One region of the Pseudofrankia coriaricola genome, then DNA from elsewhere that is predicted to be linked to it. Evidence: riboswitches for the same ligand, from Rfam matches in the RefSeq annotation. Region 1 holds a riboswitch; the other holds the start of a gene.
The links. Region 1 has a riboswitch for S-adenosylmethionine ahead of QOZ89_RS29375 (DUF3293 domain-containing protein). Riboswitches for the same ligand answer to the same signal wherever they lie in the genome.
Positions count from the first base shown of each region.

Region 2: it holds a riboswitch for S-adenosylmethionine, as region 1 does, so the genes downstream of both, thrC (threonine synthase) here and QOZ89_RS29375 (DUF3293 domain-containing protein) in region 1, are expected to answer to the same signal.

Region 1 covers NZ_JASNFO010000060.1:46,603-62,606, reverse strand. The annotation lists gene QOZ89_RS29390 (transglutaminase TgpA family protein) at 216-2,903, shown strand; gene QOZ89_RS29385 (VOC family protein) at 3,084-3,476, shown strand; gene QOZ89_RS29380 (PASTA domain-containing protein) at 3,882-6,686, shown strand; SAM riboswitch class IV at 6,928-7,039, shown strand; gene QOZ89_RS29375 (DUF3293 domain-containing protein) at 7,096-8,112, shown strand; gene QOZ89_RS29370 (hypothetical protein) at 8,105-11,974, shown strand; gene QOZ89_RS29365 (thiolase family protein) at 12,070-13,326, opposite strand; gene QOZ89_RS29360 (Zn-ribbon domain-containing OB-fold protein) at 13,479-13,835, shown strand; gene QOZ89_RS29355 (helix-turn-helix domain-containing protein) at 13,857-14,279, opposite strand; gene QOZ89_RS29350 (hemerythrin domain-containing protein) at 14,441-15,106, opposite strand; gene QOZ89_RS29345 (DUF4388 domain-containing protein) at 15,344-16,004, opposite strand, start outside.
Region 2 covers NZ_JASNFO010000057.1:83,459-99,462, reverse strand. The annotation lists gene thrC (threonine synthase) at 104-1,390, opposite strand; SAM riboswitch class I at 1,580-1,641, opposite strand; gene QOZ89_RS28615 (HAD family hydrolase) at 1,912-2,745, shown strand; gene QOZ89_RS28610 (alpha,alpha-trehalose-phosphate synthase (UDP-forming)) at 3,132-4,922, opposite strand; gene otsB (trehalose-phosphatase) at 5,212-6,111, opposite strand; gene QOZ89_RS28600 (LytR C-terminal domain-containing protein) at 6,423-7,133, opposite strand; gene QOZ89_RS28595 (DUF3263 domain-containing protein) at 7,130-7,432, opposite strand; gene QOZ89_RS28590 (ABC transporter substrate-binding protein) at 7,768-9,063, opposite strand; gene QOZ89_RS28585 (RNHCP domain-containing protein) at 9,344-9,724, shown strand; gene QOZ89_RS28580 (Glu/Leu/Phe/Val family dehydrogenase) at 10,092-11,345, opposite strand; gene QOZ89_RS28575 (hypothetical protein) at 11,718-13,478, shown strand; gene mptB (polyprenol phosphomannose-dependent alpha 1,6 mannosyltransferase MptB) at 13,420-15,252, opposite strand; gene QOZ89_RS28565 (hypothetical protein) at 15,771-16,004, shown strand, end outside.

The DNA.
Region 1 (16,004 bases):
CGGCGACGCCCGTTCCCGTGCCCCAGACGGACGCCGACCGGGGGGGCGCCGATGGCACCAGTGGCGGCGACGGTGCCGGCGCCCCCGATGCCGCCGGCGCCGCCGGGAGCCGCGAGAGGGGGAGGCGAATCACGCCCGGCGAGCGCGGCCGGCAAGCCTTCGGCGGAGCGGGACCTCGCCGTTCGCGCGTCACGTTTGGCCTGGAGCGGCGCGGGGTGGCGCGGCCGGCGGAGCGTTGGCCGCGTCGCGTCCTCGCGCTGGCGCTCGTCGCCGCGCTCGCGGCGGTCGACGGCTGGGGCTTCCTGCGGCTGTTCTCCCCCGCCGACCTGCGGCTGGCCATCCCAGCGGCCGCGGCCGGGCCGGTGGTGCTGGTCGGAGCGGTGTCCTGGCGGCGAGGCCGGCCGGCGCCGTTCGCGCTCTCGGCGCTGCTGTGGACGGCCGGATTCGTCACCACCGCCGGGGCGACGATCGCCGCGGGAACCCCGTTCGACCGCCTGGCGGCGGTCCGCGCCGGCGTGACGAACGGGCCGTCGCGGCTGCTCGACGTCGTGGTGCCGTCCCCGGCTGAGCCTGACCTGCTCGTCGTTCCGGTCCTGGTCACCTGGCTCGCCGCCGCCGTGGGCGCCGAGCTGGTCATGCGCACCAGGACCCGGTTGCTGCCCGCTCTGCCGGCGCTGTTCGGGCTGCTCGCGGGGACGGCCGCCTCGCTCCCCGCGGCCGGGTCGAACCTCGCGCCCGCCGCGGCCCTGACCGCGCTCGTGGGCCTGCTCGCGCTGGCCCGCCGGCCGACGGCGGCGGACGACGCGGCCGGATCGGCCGGCGCGCCCATAACCTCCGGGGCACTGACGACAACGACGGCACCGACCGCACCGACGGCGGAGCCGGCCGTCACAGCCGTCGGGCCGGGCTCATCCGCATCGGCCGGCTCCGCGCGGGCCGACGAACCACCGCCGCGGATCACGCTCGGCCCCGACCGGCCCTCGCGGCTGCCGGGGGCGGCGCGGGCGACGGTGGCGCTCGCGGTGGTCGTGGCCGCGGGGCTCGCGGCGGGAGGGCGGCTGCCGGCCGCGCTCCACGCGGGCGCGCCGGTGGACCCGCGGGCGTACAGATCCACGCCGGCCGCCCCGGTCGACGGCCTGAACCCGCTGTCCGCGCTCGCCGGCTGGAGCACCCACCCGGACGAGGACCTGTTCACCGTCCGGCTGACGGGCCAGAGCGCCGGCCCGGTCCCTCTGCGGCTCGCCGTGCTCTCCGGTTTCGACGGCGCCACCTGGACGTCGTCCGCCAGCTACACCCGGGCGGGCCGGGAGGTGCCCGCCACCGGCGGGACCGGCGCCGACCGCGGCGGCGCCCGGGTCACCCAGCAGGTGACGGTCACCGGTCTGACCGGCCAGCTCCTGCCGGCACTCGACCGCCCGGTGGAGCTCGACGCGCCCGCCAGTCCACCTGCCGCCGCCCCCACCACGGCGCAGCCGCGGGACGCGGGGTCCGGCCAGGGCGTGAACCGCGGCCCGGCACCAGGCGCGACCGGCTCGACCGGCGCAGCCGGCTCGGCCGCCGGGACGGAGACGAGGACGGCGGACGCGGGCAGCGGCGGCGGCTTCGCCGTCGACCTGACTGACGGCCTGTTGTTGCGGACGGTACCGCTCGCCGCGGGTGAGCGGTTCACCATCGTGTCCGCGCCGCGGCCGACCCGCTCCCTGAACGAGCTCGCGGCGCTCACCACCGCCACCGCGGCGACCGCCAGCACGGACGCCGAGTACCTTGCCCTGCCGGCCGACATCCCGCCGGTACTGCGCGCGCTGGCAAAGGTCGCGGCTGGCCAGGGCAACGGCCCGTTCCAGCAGGCAGCGCTGCTACAGCACTACCTTGCCACCAACTTCCGGTTCGACCCCCAGGTGCCGCCGGGGCACTCGCTCGCCCATGTCGAGCACTTCGTCGCCGACACCCGGCGCGGCACGTCCGAGCAGTTCGCGACCACGTTCGTGCTGGCCGCCCGCATCCTCGGACTGCCGAGCCGGGTCGTGGTCGGCTTCGCTCCCGACGCGCAGGCGAGGCCCGCGACGGTCGCCGTGACCGGGCGGCAGGCGCTCGCCTGGGCCGAGGTCCGCTTCGACGGCGCGGGCTGGCTGCCGTTCTTCCCCACCCCGGCGGCGACCGACGCCCGGGGCGCCCCGCTCGCGGGCTCCGCCCAGGGCGAGTCGGCGGTGCAGGCCGCGGCGGTGGACGCGGCGGTCCGCGGGCCGCTGACCGCCCCGGCGGCCGCGGCCCAACCGGCCATCACCGTCGCCCCACCGGCCGGCCGGGCCACGGACATCCACGGGTTCCTGTCGAAGGCCGGGCTCACCGCCGCCGCGCTCATCGCCGGCTACCTGCTGGTCGCGTTCGCGCGTCCGGCTGCGCGCCGGCACCGGCGGCTGTCCGGCCGCCGCCGGCCGCGCGAGCGGGTGGTCCTCGCCTGGGCGCACGCCCTCGACGCGCTGGCCTCGGCGGGTGTGCGCATACCCGAGTCGGCGAGCCCCGCGGAGGTCGTCCAGCTCGGCGCGGTCGCGGGCGGCGGGGCGGGTGACCACAGCGCGGGACGCGGGTCCAGTCTGAGCGCCCTGCGCGGCCTCGCGAACCTGGCGACGCTCGCGCTGTTCGGCCCCGGCCCCGGCCCCGACGCCGGCACCGGCACCGGCACCGGCAAGGCGAACGGCGAGAGCGTCCAGACGCGGCGGCCGCCAGCCGGGCCGGGCGCCGCCGGAAGCCCGTCGGTCGGCTGGGAGGGCCCCTGGGGCGCCCGCGCGGCCGACGAGGCACGACGCCTGGCGAGCACCGTCGAGCGTGCCGCCCGGCGGTCGGCCTCCCCGCGTCGCCGCCTCGCCACCCGGCTGGCTCCTCGCCGAGTCCTCGGCCGGTAGGGCTGGCGCTTCGCGCCAGCCGTCGGGCGCTGAGCGCCCTCTGACGTGGTTCCGGGCCGATGCACTTGACCGTGGCCGCGCTGGGTTCGGTCCGGTCAGATGGCTGAGTTGACGCCGCGCTGAGGCGCCGTCGCCATCGGTGGCTGGGCCGGCGCTGGTCTCGGCCGATAGGTTCGTGGTGTGCGGCTGGGACTAGTGGCATTGATCGTCGAGGACTACGACCCCGCGATCGCGTTCTTCACCGATGTGCTGGGCTTCGAGCTGGTCGAGGACTCGCCGGCGGCGACGAACAGCGGGCGCCCGAAGCGCTGGGTCGTGGTGCGGCCGCCCGGCGCCGAGACGGGAATCCTGCTCGCCCGCGCCGACGGTGAGCGCCAGGCGGCGGCCGTCGGCGACCAGGCCGCCGGCCGCGTCGGTTTCTTCCTGAATGTCGACGACTTCGAGGCCGCCTACCAGCGGCTGCTCGCCGCGGGCGTCACCTTCATGGCCGAGCCGCGCGCCGAGCCCTACGGCAAGGTGGTCGTCTTCCTCGACATCGCCGGCAACCGCTGGGACCTCATCGGCCCTGCCTAGGCCCGCGTCGCCAGCCGGATCCCAGCTCGCCGCTGAAACGCCAGACGGCCAACGCTCACCTCCCCCCGCCGCCGGTTGAATTAGACGCGCGACAATGACGACATATCCCTCGGGACCTCGCTTGCCAACGCCTTCGCCCGGCCGCCACGCCGTCCGCTCATAGGGCCTTCTCATCCGTCGGAGCTATGACGGACGAGGGCCGCGCCGCGGCCGGCCGGCGCCTGACGGCCGCGCCTGGCGGGCGAACACCCAGCATGGCGGCCGACCGCTTTCCGGCGAGTCGGTCGCCAGCGCTGTCGGACCTGTCGGGTATACGACAGAAGACAACCAGACTGTCGCGCGGTGCGTCCTGAAGGAAGGACGCGCTGCCGTCCGACCACATCCAAGGTTGACCCCGGGGGCGACGTGGACTCACGCGGAGGCGGGGCCGGCTCGCCCGCGCTCAGGCCAGGCCTGTCCGCGGGCAACGAGTCCGCCCTCCCCCACGATGGCGGCTCGGATCCGAGCCTCGAGCCGCCCGACAGGCCGCTCGCGGCCATGCGGACGCTTCCGCTGCCCGGCAATCCGCTGCGGCCGTCGGACCCGCGCGAGCTGGGCGGCTACGAGCTGCTGGCCCGGCTCGGCGAGGGCGGCATGGGCACCGTCTACCTGGGCCGCTCGCCGGCCGGCCGGCGGGTGGCGGTCAAGGTCGTGCGCGCCGAGCTCGCCGACGATCCCGAGTACCGCGCCCGGTTCCGGCGCGAGGCCGAGGTCGCCCAGCGGGTGGCCCGTTACTGCACCGCCGAGGTGCTCGACGCCGTCGACCCCTCGGACGGGCCTCCTTACCTGGTCACCGAGTTCGTCGACGGCCCGTCGCTGGCCGAGACGGTGGCGGCGCACGGCCCGCTCGGCTCGGCCGACGTCGAACGGCTCGCGGTCAGCGTGGCGAGCGCCATGGCCGTCATCCACGCCGCCGGCCTGGTACACCGCGACCTCAAACCGTCCAACGTGCTGCTCTCCCAGTTCGGCCCGCGCGTGATCGACTTCGGGGTAGCCTGGGCGCCGGACAGCGTGACGGTGACCAGGGACCTGGTGGTCGGCACCCCCGCGTTCATGGCTCCGGAGCAGGCCCGCGGCGAGCGGGTGACGGCCGCGGCGGACGTCTTCGCCTGGGGCGGCCTGATGATTTTCGCCGCGACCGGGCGGCGGCCCTTCGGGGGCGGCGCCGTGCCGACGGTGCTGTTCCGCATCGTCAACAGCGACCCCGACCTCGACGGCGTCGACGAGTCGCTCACCGATGTCGTGCGCGACGCGATGCGCCGCGACCCGGCGGAGCGCCCGACCGCGGGCGAGATCGTCAGCCGGCTGCAAACGCTCAGCCCGACGCGCGGGATCGTGCCGGTCACCGGGGCCGCATATGTGGCCGCCTCGGGGACCAGCCAGGCGGACCCGGTCGCGCCGCTGGTCTCGACGCGCGCGGAACTCGGCATTCCGGCGGCGCGGGCGGTCTCGGAACTGTCGGCCGCGGGAGCTCCGGACTCCGCCGGCTCCGTGGCCGCGGCGGCCGGCCCGGCCGCCGCGAACGGCGTCGTGCCCACCGCCGGCGCTGACAGCACTGACAGCACTGACAGCACTGACAGTGATCCGCGGGCCATGGTCGCCACCGGCGACGACAATCCCACGATCGGGTCCGGTCCGGTCCTGGCCGGCCTCGCCGGCGACGGCGAGGCCGGCCAGGAGGCCCGCGCTGAGACGCCGGCCCACCTCGGCGCCGGCGGCGCCAGCGCGACCGGCGACGGGCCTGGCCCCAGCGGGCGCGCGCAGACAGACACGGTCGTGCTGCGGGGAGGCCAGGCCAGGGAGCGGACGGCCGAGACACTCGCGCTGGCGGGTCACGGTGACGCGGAGCCGCGCGAGCGGTACGCCGAGGCGCCCACGACCACCGCCGAGCGCCAGTACCGCGACGAAGTCTCCTCACGCCGCCGGCGCGCGCGGCATACCCTGCCCGGCCGCCTGCCCTGGACGACGCTGATCAGCGCGTTCAGCGTGCTGGTCGCGCTGGTGGCCGTCGGCGTCGCGGCCAGGGCCGCGCTGGAGCGGCCAGCCGGCAGGGCGCAGTCGGGTGTCCTCGCCGCCTCCGAGCTGACCGTCCCGGGCGACCTGGTGGGGCTCACCGCGGCCGATGCGGAGAAGCGGCTGCGGGCGGCCGGGTTCAATCACGTCCGCCGGGAGATGACGCCGAACATCAAGGTGAAGGGCACCGTGCTGCAGGTCCGGCCCGGTGGGGACAGCCAGCTGGAGGCGACGGAGACGATCACGCTCGTCGTGTCGGCCGGCCTGGAGTCCATCAGGGTGCCCGAGGTCGTCGGGCTGACCGAGTCCGCGGCGAGGGGGACCCTGCAGGACGCCGGCCTCACCGTCGTGGTGCGGACGAGCACTGGCCCGGCCGTGGTCGGTCCCGGGCGGGTCGCCGCCGTGAACCCGGTCGCCCGCAGCGAGGTGGCGGCCGGCTCGACGGTGACGATCACGGTCATCGTCCCGAGCGGCACCCGGTCGTTGGCGAAGATGCCGGACGTCGTCGGGCAGCCCGCCGACCAGGCGCAGACGACCGTGCGGGCCGCCGGCTTCACCGACATCGCGCTCGACTATGCGGCGAGTTCCGCCGCGGCCGGCATGGTGACCGCCACGGACCCGCCCGCCGGCGGCTCGACAGCCAAGAACGCGACCGTGACGCTGACCGTGTCGACCGGCCCGGGGCACACCACCGTGAACGACGTCGCGGGCCGGCCGGAGGCGGAGGCACGCGCGGCGCTGGAAGCCGCCGGACTCGTCGTCACGGTCAGGTATGACACCGGGCCGTCGGGCGTCGGGCCCGGCCTGGTGGAGACGGTCGACCCGGTGTCGGGCAGTCAGGTCGCGCTGCACAGCAAGGTGACGATCACGGTCGTCAGCACGCAGGTGACGGTCCCGTACACGGTCAATTCCCAACGGGCGCAGGCAGAGAAGACGCTCAACTCATATGGCCTCGACGTGGTCGTGGTCCGGCAGACCAGCGACCAGCCGGTCGGCACGGTGCTCGCGCAGACGCCGGAGTCCGGCACTGTGCGGCGCGGCTCGAGCGTCACGTTGACCGTCGCGAAGGCACCGGACGCGCCCAGCTCCCCCGGTTCCACGACCGGGCCCCCGGCCACCGTTCCGCCTACCGATACCTCGCCGACCGGCGCGCCCTGAGCGGGCCGTCATCGCCGCGGCCGCGTCGGCCAGGGCCGGGGCCAGGGTGTTCCGGGGGCGTGTCGGCCGCGCGCGTCCGGCGCGCGCGTCCGGCGGTCCTCCGCTCGGAGCTGGGCAGGGCGGCACCGAGTGCGGGAAAAATCTGTCAGACCACGCCGGTACCATCACACTGCATTCAGTGGATCCAGCACGGGCAGCACAAACCTTGCGATACGTATACGGAGGTCCTAATCTAGGGCGCGGTCAAGAGGATGGCGTCAAGACCTGGCTCGTCGTCCGGCAACCTTCGCGCAAGGTGCCCCAGGGAACGACCTGATCGTCGTCGGCGACGGCTGGCGGCGATAACGCGGATCTCCCGAGCCGACATGGGCACGGGGGTCCACCGAGGCCCCCGGAGGTATACGTGTCGATGCGTCCGAATCCTGGCCGTGCCGAGTTGTTGGCGCTCCTGGGCGCCCAGCCCGGGGCCACAGCCGCGGCCGCCTCCCGTTCGTACCTCGACCGTCGGCGGGACCTGCTGTCCCACGACCCGGACTGGCGCCGACCGGAGGTCGCGCGACTGGACGATGCCTTCGGCCGGCTGCGCGCCGCGACGGACGTGGAGAGGCGGCTCGCCGGCTACCGGCCGACCCGGGTCCGCGTCGGCGTCGGCGCCGCGACTGTGGTGGTCGCCCCCGCGGCCCGCGGCACCACCGAGGGTGACTTCCCGTTCTCCGACGTCGAGCGTGTCCACGTCCTCACGGCGTTCAACCCGCGTTCCCGGCCGCTGCGCCCGCATGAGAACGCCAGCCGGCAGCGGGCGCTGGCTGGCAGGGTCGCCGCGACCGGCCTGCCCTCCTGGCCGGCCGTCGGCGGCGACGAGAAGAACACCGAGCTCAGCATCGCCGTCGCCGGCCTGACCAGGGCACGGGCGCGGGCGCTGGGCGCCGAGTTCGAACAGGACGCGATCTTCGAGTGGACACCGGCGGCGTGGTCGCTCGTACCCTGCGACGAGCTGGTCACGCCGCGGGAGCTCGGCTGGCGTGTCTCCCGCACCGCGGCGCCGCTGCCCGACCCGCTGGCGGCCCGGCCGCGGGCCGACGCGTCGACGACCGAGGCGGGCGCGGCGCTGGAGACTGCCCTCGCCGCCGAGGCCGAAGCCGCGGAGGCCGCGGCGATCGCCAGGGCCAGGGACCAGGCGGGCGACGCGCCGTCGGCGGGGACCGACCCGGCGGAACCCGGCCAGCCGGCCGTCTCCCCCGCCGGTCCTGCGACGCCGTCGGGCGGGGCGTCCCCCACTGGCCCGACGACGCCGTCGGGCGCCACGCCCACCTCGGACGCCGCGCCCGTCTCTCCAGCGGACGAGCCCGCGTCCCCCCGGCCCGCGAGCGCGGCCAAGGGGGACGCCTCGACCACCCCGCGGGACCACGGGGGCGGCAATGAGTGACGCGGTGGGGTTCAACACCGGGCTCCCGCTCGCCGCGCGGCTGCGCGAGCACGTCCTGCGCCAGCTGGGCGCCGAGGACGAGTGGATCGGCCAGGGCCCGGGCGGAACCGGGCTGGTCTGGCGACACAGCGAGCTCGGCACCCTGCTCGAGCTTCTCCCGGTGCCCGGCGGCGCGTCGTCGGTCGCGGTGCTGCGGGTCACGACGCCGGTCGCGACCGTCGACGACCTCGCGCGGGCGGCCGCGCTGTGCCGGCGGCGCAACGGCGAGAGCACCCTCAACCGCTGGCTGGCCGGCCCCTGGCCCGCCATTCCCTACCGGGACGAAACGGACGACGACGAGGACGAGGACGAAAACGAGGACGACGGCCCGGGCGGCGGCATCTCGCTCCGGGCCGTGTTCCACGGCGACGAACCGACCGGGCAGGCGCCGCCGCTCGACGCGAGCCCGGCGTACCTGGTGGCCCTCCCGGGCCAGGACGAAGTCGATCAGGCCTCCGTTCCGGGAGAGCCCGAAGCGCCCAGTGGCGGGCCGCCGGCGGACGAGGGCGACGAGCCCGAGCCCGGCGGTGAAGACGACCAGAGCAACGTGCTCTACCTGTCCTGCTCGTTCGTCGTCGGGCGGCGCGAGCAGCCCCGCGACGAGGAGGACGAGGAGGAGGACGAGGACACCGACGTCGACGAGATCCTCGGCGAGGAGGGCGGGGCCGTGCTGGCCGAGCTCGCCGTCGCCACGGTCGGCGACCAGATCGCGGTGGCGGTCGGCGCGCTGGACGCCGGGCTCCACGACGAGGTCGCCGGGGTCCCGTTCGTGTACCGCGACGAGGAGGGGCACTCCCGTCCGGGCCGGCACCGGGTCACGCAGTATCACGACACGCTGCATGCCGACGCCGAGACCGACAACACCTTGCTGTGGCGGGGGCTGCTGACCGCGTTCGACGAGCTGCGCTACGACCAGGAGATCGACGGCGGCCCGGTCTGGGGCTCGGGCGACGGGCGCGGCTTCCGGTGCGAGGTGCCGTTCGGCTGGGGGCCGTTCCAGGTCCCGGACGACCGTCCCGTGGAGGTCGTGGCGGCGCGGGAGACGGCGGGCTCGCTGACGAGCGTCGTACGTGCCAGTCGGCAGGACCCGCATCCGCTGGCCGGCGAGGGCCTGGTCATCAGTATGCGGACACCGGTTCACCTGCGGCCAGGCGACGACGTCGCGGGGCTGCTGGCCGCGCTCAACCGCCAGGACGTGGCCGACCCGGGCGGCGCGCACGGCATCGGGGCCTGGGTCATGCACGGCGACCAACCGACCTGGCAGCTCTTCCTGCCGAACGCGCTCGCCTCCACCAGCCAGCTGAGGGCTCAGGGGCTGCTGCGCGAGATTCTGCTGGCCACCGCCGGCGCGTCGCTGCTCGCCCGCCGGCTGCTGCTCACGGACGAGGATCTCACCCGGTTCGACCGTCGCCCGGTCGGCCCGGCCTCCCGGCAACCAGCGGGACTCGCCTTCGCGGCGAGCATCGCCGGCGGCGACGAGCCGGCGCTGGTGCTGGACACGCTCTACTCCGGACTGGTCGGCCCGGACGTCGAATGGTCCGTGATGGACGGCGCCGGTTTCGACTGGTGGCCGCATCGCGGGCGGCAGCGTGTCCGGATGACGCCGCGGCCCGTGCCCGACGGCCGGCGCGCCGGCTCGCTGCGCATCGCGACCGAGGTGGCGACCGGCGCGCGGGCGACCCCCGACCTGTTGCGGCTGCTCGCCCGCCGCAACGCCGAGGACGGCCGCTCGGCCCTGGTCCTCGACCCGGCGGCCGGCACCGTCGAGGCCGTCGCCAGGATTCATGTCGGACCGATGGCCTGGACGCCTGACCGGATCTGGGCACGGCTGATCGCGATCGACCAGCTGGTACGCGCCGCGGAGGCGGCCGTCGAGCTCACCCGGCTCGGCGGCCCCGGGCAGGGCGCCGTCGCGGCCGCGTCGGCGCACCCGACCAGCGGTCCCCGCCCCAGCCGCGACGTGCTGTTCGACGTGCTGCCCGACATCCGTGAGCGGGCGCGCGAAACCATGCCGGACGCTCAGGTACGCCCCCTCGTGCTTCCGGTCGCGCTGACGGCGCTGATGGCACCCCCACACCGCGTCACCAGCCACCAGCCCGGCCGCGCGCTCACCGCCGAGTGGTGGACCCGCACCTTCGACCCGTCGGGCCCGGCCGCGCGCGGCCGCGGCGAGCTGATCGTGACCGAGCACCCGGAGCTCGGGCCGGGGATACGAGCACGTACCTACCTGGACTACCTGCCCGGCGATGTCGACGACCGGGCCGCCTGGTGCAACGACCGCAACCGGGCGCTGCTCGCCGAGGCGACGGTCGACGATCTCACCGTGGTCGGCGGCTGGGGCCTGGACGCGACCGACACCCCGTGCCTGACCACCTGGTTCTTCCCGGAGACGCTGCTCGGCGAGCATCCCGACGAGCTGTCCGCGGCGCTCGGGAAGCTGCTGCGTCTCCAGCAGTGGATCGTCTTCGTCAGCCTCGCCGACTCACCCGTGGCGCCGCTCACCGACACCCGCGGCGCGCAGGAGCTGGCCGCCGGGCTGCCGTCGTTGTTCGGCACGTTCCGCGCCGTGCTCGACTACCCGTCGGGGCTGACGCTCACGGCCCGCGCCGCCGGCCGTACCAGCACTCCGGCCTTCCCCGACGCTCCCGCGTCCAACGGCATTTCCCCGTCCAACGGCACCCCCCCGTCCAACGGCACTTCCCCGTCCAACGGCACTTCCCCGTCCAACGGCACTTCGGCGTCCAACGGCACTTCGGCATCCGAGGGCCTGGCCACGTCGATCGGCTTTCCCACCCCCGCTGACGACACGGGGGAGGTGGTCGTCATCGAGCTGGTACGCCCCTACACGCCGCCGGCGCACGAGGAGCTGATGAGCTCGCCGCGGCTCGCGCAACCGACCAGCGACCCGGGCCGTCCTCACATGCTCACCCGGATCGACGCCCGGCTCGACGGCCTGCGCGGGCCGCTGTCGCTGCTGCTCACCGCGCTGACGTCCGGCAGCCGCACCTGGCTGCCCGACCTGAGCGTCGTCGTCGAGCAGGGCCAGCCGGGGCCCCCGCCTCTCACTGTGCCTGGCCACCTGGGGAACGCGTTCCGGGACAGTCACGTCCGCGACGCCCTCGACCGGCTGTTGTTCGACGGCCTGATCGCCGACGACGGCGACGGCGCGGGTTTTCTCGTGCTCGCCGAACCGAGCGTGTCCACCGAGCCCGGCGGCCCCGCGGCGCGCCAGCTTCCCGGACCGGGGGACGATGCCAGCCCTTCGGGCTGGTCGGCCCAGGAAGACGGGTCGGGTACGGGCCCGGACGCGGGTCTCGGGTTCGGCTCCGAGGCCGAGACCGACATCGGGCTGGCACTCGCGGGGGAGCTGGGGCTTGGACGGCGAGCACGCGGCGCCGTCGCCATCCTCGCCCCGCCTTATCCCATCGACCATCCGTTCTACGGCTCCGGCGTGATGGTTCTCGACGTCCACCTCGACCCCGGCGTCACGTCGGCCGCCGGACTCACCCGGCTGGCGCAGGCGGGCCGTCCCGGTGGGCTCGGGGACTCGGATCTCACCGACCGGCAGGCGGGCGACGCCGAGCTTGCCGCGGCGCTCACCGCCGTCGGCGGCCTCCCTCCGATGGCGACCTGCGGTGCGTGGATCGCGCATGACAAGACGGGGACGCTCACCTACCGGATCTGCGTCCCGCCCGCGTGCCTCCTGTGGCCCTCGCCGGAATCGGTCGGTTCCGTTGTCGGCACGGCCTGGCGTATCGCCATCGACCAGGCCCACGCCGCCGCCCGCCTCTTCACCGCCCCGCTGGCCCAGCCGGCCCCGTAGTTCCGGCTCGGTGGCCTGGGCCTGCGCCGAGCGACCCGGGTGCCGCGGGATCACGCGGCCGTCTAGGCCCGGATCCCGGATTCCTGGCCAGGTGCCTACCCGGCGGTGAGGAGGAGGGCTCCGGCTATGGGGCCGCCGCCGGCGCCGACAGCGGCGACCCGATGGCGGGCGACCTGGCGGTCGCCGGCCTGGCCGCGAAGCTGCACGCAGGCCTCGTGGAGAAGCCAGTAGCCGTGCATCCGGCCGGCCGAGAGCTGCCCGCCGTAGGTGTTGAGCGGAAGGCTCCCCTCCAGGGCGATCTTTTCGGGGTCCCCGACGAATGGCCCGGATTCGCCCTCGCCGCAGAATCCGAAGGCCTCGAGCCAGGCGAGGGTCAGGAATGTGAACCCGTCGTACAGCTCGGCGAAGTCGACGTCGACCGGCCGGAGATCGGTATGCGACCACATCTGGGCCGCCGCGTCGACCGACGCCATGTTCGGGTAGTCAGGCCGCATGTACCAGCCACCGGGGCCTGTGGACCCACCCATCGCCTCGATCCGGACCGGGTGCTCGCACGCCGAGGCGTGGTCGGCCACGGACACAACGACCGCGACCGACCCGTCGATCGGCACGTCACAGTCCAGCAGCCCGAACGGTTCGGACACCTTCCGCGCGGAGACATAGTCGTGAAGCGTGATCGGGTCTCGGTAAACGGCCAACGGGTTCAGCCCGGCGTTGCGCCGGCTGTTAATGGCCAAAATGCCGAGCTGTTCCTTGGTCGTGCCGTATAGATGCATATGCCGGCGGCAGTGCATTGCCAACCAGTTCGCCGCCGAGTAGGCGTGGTATGTCATCAGCTCGTCCAGCCCGGCTGCCAGCCCATTCCGCGGCGGGTAAGCCCGGGCGGGTGCGGACGCCGCGGATTCCACGACCTCGAATCTGTCCGCTTCCGGTCTGCCCGCGTCCGGTCTGCCCGCGTCGCCGGTCCCACCGGCGCCGTCGAGGTGGGGCGCCTCGCCGCCGGGGAGCACGGCACCGCCCATCATCTGGACGGTGCGGTAGACCAGCACATGACGAGCGCGTCCGGTGGCGACCGCGATCACGGCCGACATCACTGGCGAGAGCAGCCCACCGGTGTCGACGTCGCCCCCGAGGTAGGTCGGCGCCAGCCCCAGGGCCGCGCACGCCTCCTCCAGCGGAGTGTCGCCCAGGGTGGCGACGCCGTCGATGTCGGTGGGCAGTAGCCCGGCATCGGCTATCGCCTGTCGGGACGCCTCCGCCGTGAGGTCCGTCCCCGGGATTCCGGTACGTCGGCCGATCCGCGAGATCCCGACTCCCGAGATGATGGCGCGCCGCTCCGGCAGTCCGGTCATGGCGTGACGCTATGCCCGCCGCCACGACGCAGTCACCCGATGTGCGATGTGCGACGTGCGAAACAGGCACGAATCCGACCGGTGTCCTACGGTCTGAAGAACAAGGGCGTTGCCCACGACCGATCGGCGCTGATCCCGAATCCGGAGGCCTCATGACGACGCCGGCAGTCGACGCGGACAGCCAGCTTCTGATCTATCGGTGTGTGGACTGCCGGCGCTGGATCCATCCCGAGACCAAACGCTGCCCGGAGTGCGCTGGAGAGCTGGTAGCCGAGCCGGTGAGCGGCGACGCCACGGTCTTCACCTTCACCGTCAACCATCACGCGTTCCACCCGGCCGTGCCGGTGCCCTACGTGATCGCCATCGTCGAGCTCGCCGAGCAGCCCGGCCTCCGCCTCGTCAGCAACATCGTCGGCTGCGCGCCGGAGGAGGTCACCATCGGCATGCCGGTGCGTGTCCTCATGGAGCAGCGTGGCGGCACGCTGGTCCCCGTGTTCGAAACGGCCTGAGACCTCGGCCTGGCCGCCGCCTCAGGCCTTCACCAGGTGGCGGGCGATGTCGTCGACCCGCCGTTCGATGCGGCGCAGGGCATGCAGGATCTGCTCGGGCAGGTCGGGCCGGGCGGTGACAGCCGCCTGTCGCGTCACCCGGGCCCCGGGGGCCGGTCCCTCGCCGGTGGCCAGTTCCGGATACTGATCACCGAGCAGCACACGAACGAGGTGATCGTCGGGCCAGTCGAGCGCCCGCGAGACCGCGGACAACGTCGAGTTCTGCACGCGCCGGTCGCCATTGCCGCGCTGGAGTACCCGCAGCGTCGCGACCGAGACTCCGGCCGCGAGCGCCAGTTCCTGCTGGCTGACCCGCTGGGTCGACATCCGCGCGCCCAGCGCGGTGGCGACGGAGCGCCAGTCCTCATGGACCGCTCGAAGGTGACGTTCCCCGTTGTTTGTCATGCAGCAAACGATACCGCCCAAACCACCCGGACGATCACCGGGAACACGCGGGACCATGGCGTTCCCGCCGAAACCTCCCGGCCAGACGACTTCACTACGGCCGCCGGCCCGGCGGTGACCGCGGGGGAAGCGGATCGGGAAAGGAGGACGCGCCGGCCAGGTCACGCCACCTGGCTGGGGGCCACCCGCTCGGGAACCGCGCCGGAAGCCGCGGTGCCGGCGTAGAGGCGGCCTGCGCGGCGCTGGTAGGAAGGCGCCCAGATGAGCTTGAACAACAGGCGCGGAACGAAGGGGACCGTCGCCAGCACGGCGGCGCGCATCGGGGCGTCGGCCACACTCGCGAGCCAGCCGTAGAGGACCGGGATGTCGCGGCGGTTGAAGCCCTGCCGCACGTCCTTGTCGATCTCCTCGAACTCGGCCGGCGTGATCTGCTCCAGGATGAGCGGGAACGCCACCGCCTCCTCCTCGTGGAGGTGCACGTTGATCAACTTCTGGAGCTCGGCGAGCACCCCCGCGCGCTGCGAGAGCGGGATGGTGGTGTCGCCCGCGATGGTGACCAGCGGGTCGATCTCGGCGTGCTGGGCCTCCAGCCGGTCGAGCCCGGCGACGGCGTACGGCACCCGGGCACGCAGCACCGGCCAGAAGCGCTTGTCCTCGGCGGTGTGGTGGTGGTGCAGCGTCCGCAGCGTCAGGGCGATCTGGTCCTCGATGAGCGCGGCGTGCGCGGCGTCACGCGGCGCGCGGGCCACGGCGGCGAGCCTGCCGTACTCGACCCGCATCGCGTTGTGCAGGAGGCGGATGGTCTGCAGGTGGTCGGACGTGGACATGGCGGCGTTCCTCCCGTGATTCGCGCCCGTCACCCGAGGTGAGGGCCCGCGGGGTGCGGGCCGGTTCGGGGCGGACGGAGCATCACCCGGGCGGAGCACCGCCGTGGCCGGCCTGTCGCTCGCCGGACGGCCCCCGGATGCCCATTGGCCTGCCAGCACCACCGGCCCCGGTGGCTGGCTCGCCGAACGCGTGGCCAGCAGGTACCACGCGGCGACGACCGCGGGCGACACCCTCCGTCACGAGGGGCCGCCCGTGTTCCTCCGGTGGAGGAGACGGCGCCGGGGAGCGGCCTCTCCGTCCGTGGATTCGACGACCAGCTCCAGGCCTTCATCGGCGCCGGGGCGACCCACCGCGATCGGGGACGAGGCGCTGATCGGGCCGGCCGGCCGAGGCTGCTGAGGCGGCGTGCCGGTGGCGGCGGGCATGAGCGGTTGCAGGGCGATCTGGCCGTCCTCGAGCAGGAGCCTGAGATCCGACATGACGGCGAACAGGCCACGGCCGAGCAGGAACGCGATGTCCCGGCACGTCCGCCGGCCGTTGACGCGGGTGAGGACCTCCGCCCGGTCCTCATTGATCGGCGGGGCCGAGGCCGTGGGATGCGGCCGTACCCACGGGTCCAGACCGCGCTCCCGCCATTCGGCCGCGATGTCCACCCGGCGGCGCGTCTCACGCACCACTCGACCGACGTCCATCCCGGGCACGAGGGGCACGAGGGGTGGCAGGCCGGGCCCGGCCGGATCCGGCGAGCAGGTGTGGACCTCCGCGACCGCGAGGGCGAACACGGCGTCCATGGCGGCGGTCTGTGTCAGCACCTGTACGGAGGCGCTCCCCAGCAGCCCGCGTTCCACCAGCGCGGCGCGCAGGCGTCCCTCCGGCGCGGCCTGCGCGAAGGTTTCC
Region 2 (16,004 bases), on a different contig from region 1:
TTTGGGCGTCGCCGGCCTGTCAGATCGGTGAAGCCGATCTGACAGGCCGGCCGGACGTTGGGCGCCGACTCGACGCAGCCAGCGTGTGGGCTTGTGCCCGGTATCAGTCGTCGCCGAGCCCGGCCGCCTCGAATGCGGACAGGCTCGGGGGGATGGTGGCGGTGGGGAGGGCGTTGCCGACGAGGGGGTCGAGGGTCTTCAGGCCGTCGCCGGTGTTGTAGATGACGGTCTCCGCCTCGGGGTCGAGCAGGCCCTCGCGCAGCTGGCGGCGCAGGTTGGCGACGGTGACGCCGCCGGCGGTCTCGCCGAAGATGCCCTCGGTGCGGGCGAGCAGCCGCATGCACTCGACGATCTCGTCGTCGGTGACGTCGGTGATCGCGCCGCCGGTGCGCCGGGCCACGTCGAGGGCGTACGGGCCGTCGGCGGGGTTGCCGATCGAGAGGGACTTGGCGATCGTCGACGGGCGGACCGGCGCGACGGTGTCGGTGCCGCGGGCGAACGCCGACGCGACCGGGTTGCAGCCGGCGGCCTGCGCGCCGAACACCTTGTACGGCGTCTCCTCGACCAGGCCCAGCTTGATCAGCTCACGGAACGCCTTGTCGATCTTGGTCAGCAGCGAGCCGGACGCGATCGGCACGACGACCTGTTCGGGCAGGCGCCAGCCCAGCTGTTCGGCGACCTCGTAACCGAGCGTCTTCGAGCCCTCGGCGTAGAACGGGCGGACGTTGACGTTGACGAACGCCCACTCGTACTCGTCGGCGAGCTGGCTGCACAGCTTGTTGACGTCGTCGTAGTTGCCCTTGACCGCGACCAGGGTGCCGCCGTAGACGGCGGTCGAGACGGTCTTGCCGTCCTCCAGGTCGTGCGGGACCAGCACGATCGAGCGCAGGCCGGCGTGGGCGGCGTGGGCGGCGACGGAGTGGGCCAGGTTGCCGGTGGAGGCGCAGGCGACGGTGGTGAAGCCGAGATCGCGGGCGGCCGACAGCGCGACGGAGACGACCCGGTCCTTGAAGGAGTGCGTCGGGTTGGCGCTGTCGTCCTTGACCCAGAGGGTCTTCATGCCGAGCTCGGCGGCCAGCCGTGGTGCCGGGCGCAGCGGGGTGAAGCCGGCGCCGAGCGAGACGCGGCGGGCCGGGTCGTGCCCGGCGGGCAGCAGACCGACGTAGCGCCACAGGTTGCGCGGGCCGGCCTCGATGGACGCCCGGGTCACCCGGCGCAGCCGGTCCTCGTCGTAGGAGATCTCCAGCGGAGCGAAGCACTCGATGCAGACGTGCGATGGTGCCAGCGGGTAGATAGCGCCACAGTTGCGACAGGACAGCGCTACCGCTGGGTTCGCGGTGTCATCTGAGGTGAAGCCCGACTGGGCAGAGCGCTCCGGCGCAAGAGTCATTGGAACTCCTCATCTTTCCCGGGGCCGCCATGGCACCACGGGTCGGAATTGGCACCTGCCGCGGGGGTGCGCTCGCCTCGTCCGGTTGCCCTGCCTGTCCCCGTCGCGCGGAGCGCGACACCAGGGTCCAGGGGCCGCCTCCCAGGGGGAGATCGCGGCCAGGACGAACCGCCCGAAGGGCGGCGAGCACACTCATCCGCTCGGTTGCCGGGGCTTCACTGGGCCGTTCCCTCTGCCCCTCTGGATGAGCCATCTTCAGTTGTGTCTCCGTACTCTAGACCGCCCCACCATCGCGCGCACCGCACTTCTTGTCGTATGCACTGTGATACGGCTTGCGTCGGTCCACTCGTCCGGGCATCGGCGGGCTCTCTTGGCGGATGCTGTCGGATGGGACTCCCGGGTCGAGCGCGAGCCCACCGGAAGCCCACCAGAGTTGCTGGGACATCGCAGATCCGGGCCTGTGGGCCGCGCGGCCGACGATCGGACGCGCGGCAGGCGGGCCCTCGGGAGGAGCAGCGCGCGTGAGCGTCCGTGTCGTCTACACCGACCTCGACGGGACCATGGTCGGCCCGAAGGGCTCGTTCTTCCTGGCCGAAGCGACCCCCGACGACGCACGTCGCGGCTCCCCGGGGACGCTGACGCTCGCGGCCGCGCGGGCGCTCGTCGACCTGCACACCGCCGGCATCACGCTGGTACTGGTCAGCGGGCGGACCCGGCCGCAGCTGGTCGAGGCCGCGGCGATCTTCGGTGCCGACGGATTCATCGGCGAGCTCGGCGCCATCGTCGGCTGGGACCAGGGCCGCCAGAGCGAGATCCTGCGCGGCGCGATGCCCGAGCGTTTCGCCCAGGTACCCGAGGACCTACTGCACGAGCTGATCGCCGCCCATCCCGGCCGTCTGGAACTACACACCCCATGGCACACCGGGCGTGAGCTGGACGTGATGTTCCGCGGAAAGATCGATATCGTCGCCGCCGACGCCTGGCTGCGCGCCGCCGGTTACGGTTGGCTCTCGCTGCGCGACAACGGGCTGATCTCGCCGGCCCACATGCCGGACCTCGGCGTCAACCCGCACGTCTACCACCTCGTGCCCGACGGCGTCGGCAAGGGTGAGGCGGTCGGCTGGGATCTCAAGCGGCGCGGCATCGACCCGTCGGAGGCCATCGCGATCGGAGACTCCGCCAGCGACCTGACCATGGCGCGCCACGTGGGCCAGATGCACCTGGTTGCCAATGCCCTGCGCCACCCGGACATTGCGGCGCTGCTCTCCGCCTACGACAACGTCGTCGTGGAGAAGGAGCCGGTCACCCTCGGCTGGGCGAGCGCCGTCCGCGCCGCGGTCGCCACCCACGGCTGACACCGAGGCCCCGCCGCTAAGAAGCCGCCGGAAAATAACTCTGCTTCTTGACCAAGGAGAGATGCCGCCAGTCTCGCGACAAGTCCAACATCAAAGACGGAACTTGTTTCCCGGCGGCTCCCAAGAGTCGCGCTCCGTTCTGGCGTGGCGTCAGCGCAACCCAACCACCGATGGCGACGGCGCATCGGCGCACCACCACCGCAACCACATCCCGACCCAGCCCCACACCAGCCCCGGCCATACACCTCAGCCCCGGAACCAGGCTGGGAGGGCGCCCTAGGCGCCCGCGGACCTCCCAGATCGGCTCCGCAAGCTCCGCCGATCCGGCAGGAACCCCGGGCGTCGCGGCGAGAGGTCGCGCAAGCGACCTTCGAGCCAGCGACGCCCTAGTTCGTTGCCAGGGGCTGGGGGAGGTCGGGAGGGGCGGGGAGGGCGGCCAGCTGCTGGCGGAACCAGTCGCCGGGAGGGAGCCTGGCGGCGAGCGCGGCCAGGCGGAGCGCGCGTCGGCGGCGTTCGGCGGGTGACATGCGCAGGGCCGCGTCCATCGCCTCGGCGGTCTCGGCCACGTCGAACGGGTTGACCACCAGCGCGTCCGCGGCGAGTTCCGCGTAGGCACCGGCCTCCCGGGACAGGACCAGCGCGACGTCGCGGCCGGAGACCGCGGGGCCCTCCTTGGCGATGAGGTTCATGCCGTCGCGAATGGGGTTCACGACCAGGACGTCGGCCAGCGTCAGCGCCGCCAGTGAGCGCGGGTAGTCGTCGGTCACCTCGAGGCGCAGTGGCAGCCAGCCGTCGGTGGCGAACTCGTCCTCGATCTCGGTCGCGATCCGCTGCACCGCCGCCGTGTACTCGCGGTACTCGGGCAGGTCGTGCCGGGAGGGGTACGCACAGACCAGGTGGGTCACGCGGCCTCGCCAGACCGGGTGGTTGCGCAACAGCTCCCGATAGGCGTCCAGGCCACGGACGATGTTCTTCGACAGCTCGGTGCGGTCGACCCGCACGATCAGCCGTCGGTCGCCGACCAGTTCGCGCAGCTCGGCCGCACGGGTGATCACGTCCTTCGCCGCGGCCCGCGCGCGAAGCGCGACCGCGTCGACTCCTAGCGGGTGGATTCCGATCCTGACCCGGCGGTCCCCGTGCCCGCCCCCGGCGCCCGGCCGGGCGATCTTGGCCTGGCCGGCGGTCTCGACCGGGAGACCGAGACCGTCCGCGGCCCGCGGGCGCCCGTTCGCGGCGGCCCATCCGTTCGCCGCCGGCCGCGGTGGGCCGTCCGGGCCGTCCGGGCCACCGCGGTGTCCGTCCTCCTCATCGGGGGCGGTCCGCTGCTCGACGATGGGGACGCTCTCGGTCACGCCGCGGTCGATGACGAGCGCCCGCTCGCCGTTCACCGCCAGCTGCTCATGGACGGCGACCGCCTCCGAGATCCCCACCGCAGCGACGACGGTCGGGCTTTCGCCGTCGATCTGAAGCCGATCGTCGATCTCGATCTCGATGTCGTCACCGAACAGCGCGCGGACGCAGTCGCGGAACGCCGTCGCCCAGCGGGCGGTCAGGAAGCCGAGTCGGTCGGCGCCGAGCATGCCACCGATCACCGCGCGCGACACCCGATCCGGCAGGATGCGGAAGTAGTCCGGAGGTGCCCATGGAGTGTGGGTGAAGTGCGAGATCCGCAGGTCCGGACGCAGCTTGCGCAGCAAGCCGGGGGCCAGCGTCAGGTGGTAGTCCTGGATCAGCACCGCGGCGCCGGGCGCGGCCTCCGCGGCCAGTGCGTCGGCGAACATCGCGTTGTAGGCCTCGTAGGCCTCCCAGTCCCGCCAGAACACCGCGCCGAAGCTCGGCTCGGCCGCCGGGGCGAACAGCAGGTGCAGGACGAACCACAGCGTGCGGTTGGCGACCCCGTTGTAGGCCCGGTCGAACACGACACGGTCGACGTCGAGCATCCGCACCGCCGCGCCGCCGGTGTCGAACCTCGCCCGGTCCAGCCGCCCGTCCGGTGACTCGCGCGCCGCCTTGCGGTCGGCGTCGCTGAGCGCCGCACAGACCCACACGATGCCGGAGGGGTGATCACCACAGTCGCCCTCGACCGCGTCGCCCAGCCCGGCGACCGTGCCCACGGCCCCGGCTGTGCCCACGGCGCCCGCCGCGGTCGCGGCGGCGTCGCGGATCACTTCCTGCATGCCGCTGACGAGCCCGCCGCTGCCGCGCCGAGCCACCAACGCGCCGGTTTCCGAGAAGGAGAAAGCGACTGGACCTCGGTTGGAGGCGACGAGCACCCGCGCGGTGCCGGCGGTCTCCGGGTCGGGCCCCGCCACCGCGGCCCGGGTCAGGTATGGCACATAGGCACCCTAGACGAGTGAGACCCCGTCGTTGACCAAGTAGCGCTACACGACGGTGCCAAAAGTTAACTTGGTGGACCGACCGTTGTGACGGGTCCGTGGGCCAGCGGCGAGCGGAGGCCGATCCGGGTCAGCGAAGGCGGTTGGTGAGGACGCGCAGAAGCGCGACGACACCGGCGGGCCCGTCCACAACCAGGTCGGCGCGGTCGCGCAGGACGGCGGGGACCTCCGGACCGTCGCTGCAGACGGTGAGACCGGCGATGCCGGCGGAGCGCAGCCTGTCGACCGCGTCGAACGCCGGCAGGTCACCGAGATCGTCGCCCGCGACCAGCACCGAGCGGGCGGCCCGCTCCGCGACCAGCTCGCGCAGCGCCCTGCCCTTGTCGTGGTGAGGGGGGCGCAGCTCCAGCACCTTCTTGCCCGGCGCGGCCTCCAGCCCGTGGTCCTCGGCGAGGCGGCGCAGGGCCGGCGCCAGCGCGCCGAGCGCCGCGTCCGGGTCGGCCGCGCGCCGGACGTGCACGACCAGGGCCTGGACCTTGTCCTCGACGGTCACGCCCGGCGGGGCGTCGCGCAGCACCTCGGGCAGCAGCGCGCGCACGCGGGCGACCCCCGGCAGCGGCTCGGGGCTGGTCGTGACCCCGGTCGTGCCATCCCAGCGCTGCAGCCCGTACTGGCCGAGGACCGTCAGGTTCGTCAGCGCCTCCGGCGCGGCGCCGTTGCCGGCGGCGGCGTTCTTCCCGGAACCACCGCCCTGGGCGCGGGCACCGCCGGACACGAGGCCGGTGAGCTCGAGGACCACGTCCACCGGGCGACCGGTGATGATCGCGCAGGTGCCCACCCGACCCGCGAGCACTCGCAGAGCGTCCAGGGCGCCGGGGACGGGCACCGCGTCCGACGGCCGGAGCACGATCGGCGAGAGCGTGCCGTCATAGTCCAGCGCGACCAGCGCGGTCTTCGGCGCCGTGATCAATGCCGCGAGCCCGGCGCCGCCGGCGGGCGTGCGTGGGGCAGGGGCGGGAAGAGTTGTCATGACGCTGCCTCAGTTGGGCGTACCTGGGCGACCATGGCAACAAGTGTGCCGGTGGCGTCAGGCCGGCCACGCACCGACCATCCCGCTAGACCTCAGAGTTGCCACACGTGTCGCCCCTCCCGGCCCCCGCCAAGCGTGTCCCGGACGCGTCGCCGGCCGGTCGGAAGCCCGATCCGCATGCCCAGCCGGCGGTCTTCGGAGGGTCTGGGTGCAGGCGAACCGCCCCGCCCCACCCCGCCTGGTCGAAAGGACGGCCGGCCGGCCGCGTCGCCGATGCTCCCGAGACGGGAGATCATCGGTCGGGTGCTCGTTTACGGTGCGGGGGTGGGGAAGTCCCTGGTGACCACGAGGATCAGCTTGCCGGGTTCGACCAGCTTGAAGTTCGCGGTGATCTGCTGGGTCTTCGTGACCCCCGGGACCAGCCGCTGGAGCGCCTCCGCCGCTGGTTTGAGGCCCTCCTCGTAGAAGACCGTGGTGACCGGCACGTCATAGGTGCTGACGTAACCTCCGACGCGGTCGACGGTGAAGCCCGCGTCTTCTACCGGCTTGCGGGCCGCTTCGGCGAGTCCCTCGATCTTGGAGTCGTTGAGGATCACAACCGGGGCGAGGGCGTGATCACCCCCGGCTGGGGCGGGCGGGCGGGTGGTCGGCGCCGAGGTGGTGGCCGGGCCGGCCGACGGGGTGCCTGCCGGGCTCGTTCCCGGCGCGGCGGTGGTGGCCGTGCCGGCCGGGGTGGTGGTCGCCGCGGTGGCCGACGCCGACGGGCGGGCGGCCGCCTGATCGGCGCCGTCGTCCGGATTGTGAAGCAGGTTGACCAGCAGGATGCCGGCGGCGACGGCGATGATGGCGATCAGGCCGCCCCAGAGCCTGCGCAGCCCGGGACGGCTGGGCGGTGGGCGGCGGCCGCCGCCACCACTCGCGGCGCCAGCGGAGCCGTCGCGGCCGGGGGCGGCGCCGGCCGTGCCGGTGCCAGCGCGGGCGGCGCCGGCGTGCGGGCCGGGTGTTGGGTCGCCTTCGCTCATGCTCGGTCGTCCGCCTGGGAGCCGTTGGTAGCTGTGACCGGCGCGGATGTGGCCGGGGACCAGCCCTGGCGGCGGGCGGCGCGCAGGCGGGACAGGCGGCCGACCAGCATGGGCTCGGCGGCCAGAGCCGCGGGGGACTCGATCAGCGCGTTGAGGAGCTGGTAGTAGCGCGCGGGGGACAGGCCGAACTCGGCACGGATGGCCTCATCCTTGGCCGCCGGGTACCGCCAGGTGCGCTGCTCGAACCGCAGCACCCGGCTGTCACGCTCGGACAGCCCCGGCACGGCCGGTCCGGACATTCCGGTGACCGCCGTCGGCTCGCCATCATCCACGGCGCGACCCCCCTTCGGCCTCTCAAGCGACTCGGAACCCGCGTGGGCTGGACTGGCTCCCGCCCCGCCGCCCGATTCCCGCGAACGCGGCTATCGGGCTGGACGTCACTATTTCACCCCGCGGGCACGACAAACCGAGGAGCCCCACCCGCACGCCGGTGCCAGGAGCCCAGGAAGCAGGCCGGTGCCCGTCACTGGCACACACGGCCGCCGCCGGGGCTGGGAGGAGGGGGAGCGCGGCGCGGCCGGGGAACGGTCAGGGACGCGGCGCGCGATCGCCGGGGGGCGGGCGAGTGCGTGGGTTACTTGCTCCGGAGGCGGTTGCCGCACCAACGGTCGGCGCCGTCGGGGTCCTTGACCAGCTCGTAGTCGGTGCCCTGGTTGTTGACCCGCACGAAGGTGTAGCAGAGGTTCAGCTGTCCCCAGTTCTTGAAGTCGACCGGGCCGGGAAGCAGGCCGCCGGCGTTGTAGTCGGTGACGCCCCGCAGGGTCTCGATATAGCTGGCGCGGGTCGGGCAGGCGGGGCCCCGGAGCAGGCCGGTCAGGAAGATGTCGGTGCTGAGGTAGGCGACAAGGGCGAGTTCCTGGTCCGGCGGCTGCAGCTCCGGCGCATACGCGCGCATCGCGTCCATATAGAGGTCGTGAGCGGGGGTTCGGTTCAGGAACGGCACGTAGTTCATGTAGGTGTACAGCCCGGCCATCGCCGGGCCCTTCTCCTGGAGCACACCGCGGTCATAGCCGGCGGCGGACAGGAAAACCTTCACCGTGGCACCCGCGGCGCGCGCGCCCTCCATGACCTCGCTGGTGTCCACGGCGGACAGGGCGCCGACGACCGTGTCCACGCCGGCCTCCTTCAGCTGCTGGCCCAGCTGGACCGGGTCGGTGTGGGTCGGGTTGTAGATGAACTTCTCCGGGGACACCTCGACGCCCGCCGCCCGCAGGCTGTCGGCGACCTTCTGGCTGATCTGGTTGGAGACCTGGTCGGCGTCGCTGAGCACGATGGCGGCCTTCGTGCCGCCCCGGGCCTTGACGAAGGTGCCGAAGGTGTCGACCGACGGGCCATCGGTGATCACATAGCCGTGGGCGAACATGTTGTCGTAGCGGTGGTCGGCCCAGAGGGCCTCCGCCGGCAGGCCCGCCACCGGCACACCCTTCGCGTGCAGGTAGTCGGCGCTGCCCGAGGCGGCCGTCGTCGACTCCACGACCCCGAAGACCTGCTCGTTCTCGACGAGGTCGTGCATCGCCTCGAGGTTCTGGGGCGCGCTGCCCGCGTCGTCGCGCCACACGAACGTGAGTTTTCGGCCGTGGATTCCGCCCGCGGCGTTCTGTTGCTCGACCCGGGCGATGAAGCCCGAACGGGCCGCTCCCAGAGCCTGGGCCAGTGGCCCAGTGTCCGGGTAGACCCAGCCGATTTTGATTGCGTCCGCGCTGAAGCCGGGGGTGGTGCAGGGCACCGGTCCGGAGGCGGCGTTACCAGACGTCCCACAACCGGCGGCGAGGGCGGCGGTGGTGGCGACCGTGGCGAGCAGCGCGGTTATTCGTAACCGGCCCGGGCGTTTCGGCCGGACGGTGCGGGGTCGGGGGCGCGAGCGGCGCATACGGGACACTTCTGACCTCCTGGCCGATTCCGGCAGACGATAGTCCGGCGTTTGGTCGCGACGCGAGGTGACCCCGTGTTTGCCGAGTGCTAGAGACCTTCTGTTGATGTTGGATGAAGAATTAGACAGTTAACCGGCGCTTACCGAGTGCTGATGGGGCTCGCCCGCCACCCGCGGCGGTCGTGGCACCGTGCCTGCCGGTGGCTGCCTCGTCCGCCGAAGTGCGCGAATCGCCCTTTCCAGCCGCCGTGGGCCGCGTCGCGCGGGCTACCGTGGACCTGTGGCACGCCGGTTCACCCGCACCACCGAGGACTTCGACTGCCTGGTGTGCGGCGCCTCGGTGCGAGGCGATGGGTACACGAACCACTGCCCACACTGCCTGTGGTCCCGGCACGTCGACGTCCAGCCGGGTGACCGGGAGGCCGGCTGCGGCGGCCTGATGCGCCCGGTCGCGGTCGAGTCCCGTGCCCATGACACGGTGCTCACCCACGTCTGCGAGCGCTGCGGCCACCGTCGGCGCAACCGGACCTCGCCGGCGGACGACCAGCCCGCCCTGCTGAGCCTGGCGGCCGAGGCGGCGAGCGCCGCCATCGCCGGCGGCATCGACAGCACCGCGCCGAGTGCCGCCGCCGGCGCCAGAGAACGGCGCCGACGGCGATAGCCGCTCATCGTACGGACGCGCCCAGCCCAGCACCCCCCTCAGCCCGGAACCCCGCTCGGCCCCCTCAGCCCGGAACCGCCCCAGCATCCGGACTGCCCCAGCAAGCGGCAAGCGGCACCCCCAGCCCGGCACCGCCCCAGCAAGCGGCCCCCCAACCCGGAACCGCCCCAGCAAGCGGCAAGCGACACCCAGCCACAGCTCGTGACGGCGCCATTAGCGCTGCGCCAACCCAGCCACGTCCTCAGCCCGGCACCACCTGAACCACGGCCATACGCCTATGCCCGGCACCACGCGGGGAGGACGCTCAGCGTCCGACAGGCAGGGCGCGCGTCCAGCGCCGCACGCCGCACGTCCAGCGCCCGCCGCCTCACGGGTAGAGGCCGCGAGTGCGGTGTGCCTCCGCGACCCGCCCGACACCGATGACGTGCGCCGCCTCGCGCAGCGTCAGCCCGCGCTCGGTGGCGAGCCGCGACACCTGGGCGTAGGCGCGCTCCATCAGCTCGGCCAGCCGTTCGTTCACCTGGTCCTCGGACCAGAAATAGGCCTGCAGGTCCTGCACCCACTCGAAGTACGAGACGGCGACGCCGCCGCCGTTGGCCAGGATGTCCGGCACCACGACGACGCCCTTGTCGGCGAGGATCGGGTCGGCCTGCGCCGTCACCGGGCCGTTCGCGCCCTCGACGATCATCTTGGCGCGCACCCGTGGAGCGTTCTCCGCCGTCACCACACCCTCGAGCGCCGCCGGCACCAGCACGTCCACGTCGAGCTCGAGCAGCTCGCCGTTGGTCAGGGTGTCGGTACCGGGATAGCCGACCACCGTGTCCGCGCCGCGGGCGAGATGGCGGATGAGCGCCGTCGGGTTGAGCCCGCGCGGGTTGTAGACCCCGCCCTTCACGTCGGACACCGCGACCACTCGGCAGCCCGCGTCGTGCAGGTACTGCGAGGCGAGCGCGCCGACCTTTCCGAAGCCCTGCACGGCCACGGTGATGCTCTTCGGGTCGATGCCGCGCTCGCGCAGCGCGGCGAACATCGCCAGCTGGACGCCGCGGCTGGTGGCGCCGGCCCGGCCCGCGGAACCGCCGACCGCCAGCGGCTTGCCGGTCACGACGCCGTGCGACGTGTGGCCGGTGTGCGTCGAGTAGGTGTCCATGATCCAGGCCATGGTCTGCTCGTCCGTGCCGACATCCGGGGCCGGGATGTCCTTGTCCGGGCCGATCAGCGGCACCAGCTCGGCGGCGTAGCGGCGGGTCATCCGTTCCCGCTCCCGGTCGGAGAGCATGGCGGGCTCCACCGCGATCCCCCCCTTGGCGCCGCCGTAGGGGATTCCCATCAGGGCGCATTTCCAGGTCATCCACATGGCGAGCGCCTTGACCTCGTCGAGGTCGGTGGACGGATGGAAGCGGATGCCACCCTTGGCCGGCCCCCGCGCCAGGTTGTGCTGAACCCGGTATCCCGTCAGCACCAGCAGCTGCCCGTCATCGCGCTGCAGCGGGACGCTGACCGTGACCGACCGCCGCGGCATGCGCAGCAGGTCGTGCATTCCGTCGTCTAGACCCAGGTGCCGCGCGGCGTCCGCAAGCTGGACGCAGGCGGTGTCCCAGGGTGATGCCCCGAGGCTCACTGGCCCTCCTATGTGGCCCGCGGGGACGAAGACCCGCCGCGAGAGCCACCCGGCAGGTAGTGGCGCCGGGCTGGCCCGCGACCTACCTGACCGGCTCTGCCGATCCCGGGGACCCCGTGAACCCCGTGGCGGGAGAGCCCCCGCGAGCGCATCGCCGTTGATGCACTAGGTCACGCACGGTACCCGCCTTGAGCGGTCCCCTCCACGCGGCCCGGCGTGGTCGGCCGGTACGGTCCGCGATATGCGGCCTGATTCGCCACGGCGAGACAACACGCCGACGGAGCGCGACGCGGCCGCTCGCCGCCGGACGGCAGGGGAGACGACCCCTCGGGCGGCGGCCGTGGCCGACATCGGGACACGGCCGGTGGCGTGGTGAAGGACCTCGAGCGTGTCGACCCCGAGCGTGCCGCCGATCTCGCCGTTCACGGCCGCGGCGCGGTGCCGTCCGGAGACGGCACTCCGGCGGCCGGCGGGACCGGGCTGGTCCCGCCGGCCGGGGCGGCGGGCGCCGGCGCGAGACGCGGCGGGTTTGCTCAGATGGTGGGCCGCTGGCGCGAGCCCTGGTCACGGCGGCGGTTGTGGACGTTCTGGGCGGTGAGCCGGGCGGTTCTCCTGACGTTGGTCTTCGCCGGCCGGGTGCTCGGCGCCCAGCAGGGCGTCCTCGGCGACATCCGGCTCTACGCCGGCTGGGGGGAGTCGTTCGTCCACGGCCATGGGCTGCCGGTGGGCGACGAGACCTGGCAATACCCACCGGGCGCGGTCCTCGTCTTCGCGGTCCCGGCGCTCGCGCGCGCGGTGGCGGGCCTGTCCTATCGGGTCGGCTTCCCGCTGTTCATGGTCGCCGTCGACGCCGCGGTGACCGCCGCCCTCGCCCGAGCCGGCCGGGGGGCCGACGGTCAGGGAACCGCCGGCAGAGCTACCGGAAGCTCTGCCGAGCCGGTTTCACCTGGGATTCCTAGAGGGCCAAAGGAGGTGCGAAAATGCTCCTCCTTCGCATCTCCGGAGGCCGCCGTCCCCAGAAGCACTAGAGGGCCAAAGGAGGTGCGAAAATGCTCCTCCTTCGCATCTCCGGAGGCCGCCGTCCCCAGAAGCACTACTGGAAGGTCGGCGATCCTGCGGGTCTGCCAGGGGGGACCTCCTGGGCCGGGGGCGCGGGTATGGCTGGTGGGCACCCTCCTGCTCGGGCCGGTGACGCTCGCCCGGTTCGACCTGGTACCCGCGGCCTGCGTCGTCGCGGCACTGCTCGCTCTGCGCGCCGGGCGGCCCGGCCGGGTGGGCTTCGCCGTCATGGCCGGCACGCTGGTCAAGGTCTGGCCGGCCTTCCTGCTGGGCGCCGTGGGCCGGCCGTCGGCCCGCGTACTGGCCCGGATGGCCATCGGGGCGGCCTGCGCCGCCGTGGCCGTGGGGCTGGTGCTCGTCGCGGCCGGCGCGGGCGGTGACCTGCTCGGCTTCCTCGGCGCCCAGCGGGCCCGAGGGCTGCAGCTGGAGGCCGTGCCGGCGACCGTCTTCGTCGTCATCCGGATGTCCGGGGCGGGGGAGACGGCCCGGTATTCCTACGGCTCCCTGCAGTTCGGCGACTCGGCCGCGCGCACGGTCGCCACCGTCTGCACCGTGGTCGAGCTGGTGGTGGTCGCGGCCGTCGTGGTCCGCTGGTGGCTGCTGCCCGCCAGATCGCCCGCCTCCGGCGACGCCGACGGAACCTCGGCCGGCTGGGCGGTGGTGGCCTGCGACCGGCTGCTGGCGCTGCTGCTCGTCGTACTCATGACATCGCGGGTGCTCAGCCCGCAGTACCTGCTGTGGGTGCTGGCGGTCGCGGTCACCGGCGTCGCGCTCGCGGGCGGGACCGGCGGGGTCCCTCCCGGTTCGGCGAGGCCCGAGATCTGCCGGCAGGATCGCCGGGACGCCCGCGAGCGACGGCGGGTGGGGCTGATCGTGCTGCTGGCGGCGGTCGCGGTCAGCCAACTGGTCTACCCCTGGCGGTACAACGACGTCATCCAGGGCCGGATCGTCATGAGCCTGGTTCTCGTGGGGCGCAACGTGCTGCTGCTCGTCGCCACCTGGCACGCCGTCCGGGTCAGCCTGGCGTGGCCCACCAGCCAGGCCGCCGCGCCGTCACGGCGCCGGCGGCCGTGACGAGCAGCGCGGCCACCGCGGCCAGCGTCCCCACCAGCGGAGCGGGGAAGGCCGGCCCGTGAGGGCCGAGCAGCCGCCAGGTCTGCGCCAGCGGAGACAGCGTCGCCCCGCACAGCCACACCGAGGTCGCGCACACGATCCCCGCGCCGACCCGGCACCGCCTCCGCGCCAACCCGGCCTCGTCCCGTGACCCGGTGGGCTCTTCGGCCTCGTCGCCCCGAAGGCCCTCCCGGATCATGGGACCATCGCCGCGCTGGTGGGCGACGTGCGCGTCCGCGATGAGGATGGCGAGCATCGGCAGCGCCGGGCCCAGATACCAGGGGTAGAGCACCGGGCTTCCGAGCGCCACCGCGAACCCGCCGATGCCCAGCACGGCGAGCCCGTCCCGCCCGTCGGCCGCCCCGGTGACCGGGCGGCGCCAGGCCCGCCACAACAGGACGACGACGACGGCCGCGGCGGCCGCGAGGGTCACGGTGCGACAGTCGGTGAGCAGCGCCGAATCGCGCCCAGCCGAGACCTGCTGGCCCGCGAGACCGGCCACCGCCGCGACGAGTGAGGCGAGGAGTGACGCGGGCGCGATCCCCGTCGTCAGCTCCCCCGAGGTGGCCAGTGCCTTGATCCAGGTCGGTGGGAACCCGCTGGCCAGCACGCTCAGCCCGAGCACCGCCGCCGCCACGGCCAGGTCGGCTGCCACGGCCACCGCCGCCAGCCCCCACCGGCCGGCCGCCAGGGGCCGGCCGCCCGGCTCGGCCGCCGGTAGTCCCGAGACCGGTAGTCCCGAGACCGCTAGTCCCGAGACCGCGGGCCGGGAGCCGTCGGCGAGCGGGTCGTGCCGTGCGGCGTCGCGGGCGTGCGCCACGACCAGCCAGGCGAATCCGAGCAGCGTCGTCACCTTGATCGTGCCCGCGAAGCAGGCCAGCGCCGTCGCCGCCATGGCCGCGCCGGAAACGGCCCGGTGAACGGGCCCGCCGGCGGACCTGTTGGACCGCCGACCCCACGGGAACCCCGGGAACCGCGTGAACGGCGGTCGTCCAGGCCGGTGCGTGACCCGGCGTCGGTCGATCAGCAGCGCGCCCGCCAGCGCTCCGGCGGCCAGGGCGTCCAGGTGCATCCCGCCGACGAGGTGGATCACCGTCACCGGGTTCGCGGCGACGAGCGCGAGCACGACGGCCCGGCCTGATGCGCCCTCCTTCGCGCCCGCCCGCCCGGCGTCGCCGGCCGGGCCGGCGGCGCGCGGCAGGCGGTCGACGAGGCGGACGGTGCACGCGACCATCGCCACCACCGCGAGAACCGCGACGACCCGCAACGTCACCAGCGCCACCGTCGGCCCGCCGCCGAGCAGGTGGCCGACCGTCGCGGCGAGCTTCTCCACGGCCACCGCCCCGCCGCCGTATGGGGTGTGCGTATCCCGCCAGCGCGGGTCGACGGCGTTGCTGAACGCGGCGCCCAGGGAGGTGGGCCCGCCTGCCGCCAAGGCCGCCACTCCGTGGGTCGCCGGGTCGAGGCCGCGCCGGGCGAGCTCGCCCTGCGCGGCGTAGGCGTAGGCGTCCCGGCTGAACAGCGGCGGCCCGAGGGCGAACGGCATTCCCCAGGCGATGGCGGCCGTCAGGGCGGCGCGTGGGCCCGCTCGGCCAGACAATGCCCGCCGGACCAGGGTGATCCAGCACACGCACAAGGTGATGACCGCGAGTGCGGCGATTCCGGCAAGGGCGCCCCTTGTGGTGCCGGTGGGCGGAGCTGGTGGGAGAATGCCCCACCAGGGTGTCGGGTCGATTGCGCGCGGATCACGCGGCCCGAGCCGGCCTTCCGCCGTAACTGCGGCAATGGCCGCGCCAGCGCCCGCGACGAGCAGCCAGGCGGTCGCGGAGGTCGCCCGCTTGGTCGCCCGGACGGGGAGTGGGCGAGGACTTGGGAACGTCTGGGAGGTAGCACCGGGTGGCAGGACCGCTCGCCATACCCGGATCCTCGACGGGCCCTCATCGCCGTCGCCCGCCGTCGGAGCCCGAGGAGGAGGAGGCGCCGTCTCCGGCTGCCTCTCCCGCGCCGCCGGCGCCGCCGGCCGGGCCGTCTCCTGAGGCCGTGGAGCCGCGGACGGACCAGGGGCCAAGCCATGCCGCACCTGGCGATGATCCGGCTCCGTCACTCCCGCCGACCTCCTCACTCGTTGATGCCAGCCTCCCGGCCGTCGGGGCCCCGGATGCCGGGATCCTGGCGGCCGCGGCTCTGGAGGCGGCGGCCCCGGCGGCCCCGGCCGCGGGCGCCGTCGGGGCGCTGGCCGGGCTTCCATCATCGGTGCCCACGCCGCCCGGGGCGTTCCGGCCCCCTGACGGACGCCCCGGCGGCTGGGGGGCCGTCCGGCGAGCGGTGGTCCGGTCCGGGCTGTTCGTCGGCCGGGCGGTGCGGGCGCGGCCCTGGCTGCTGACCGCCGCGCTGTGCGCGCTGACGCTGGGCCTCGGCCTCACCGGGCCGGACACGCCGGCGCAGGAGTACCGGGTCTGGCTGTTCGAGCACGGCGGCGCGCGGCTC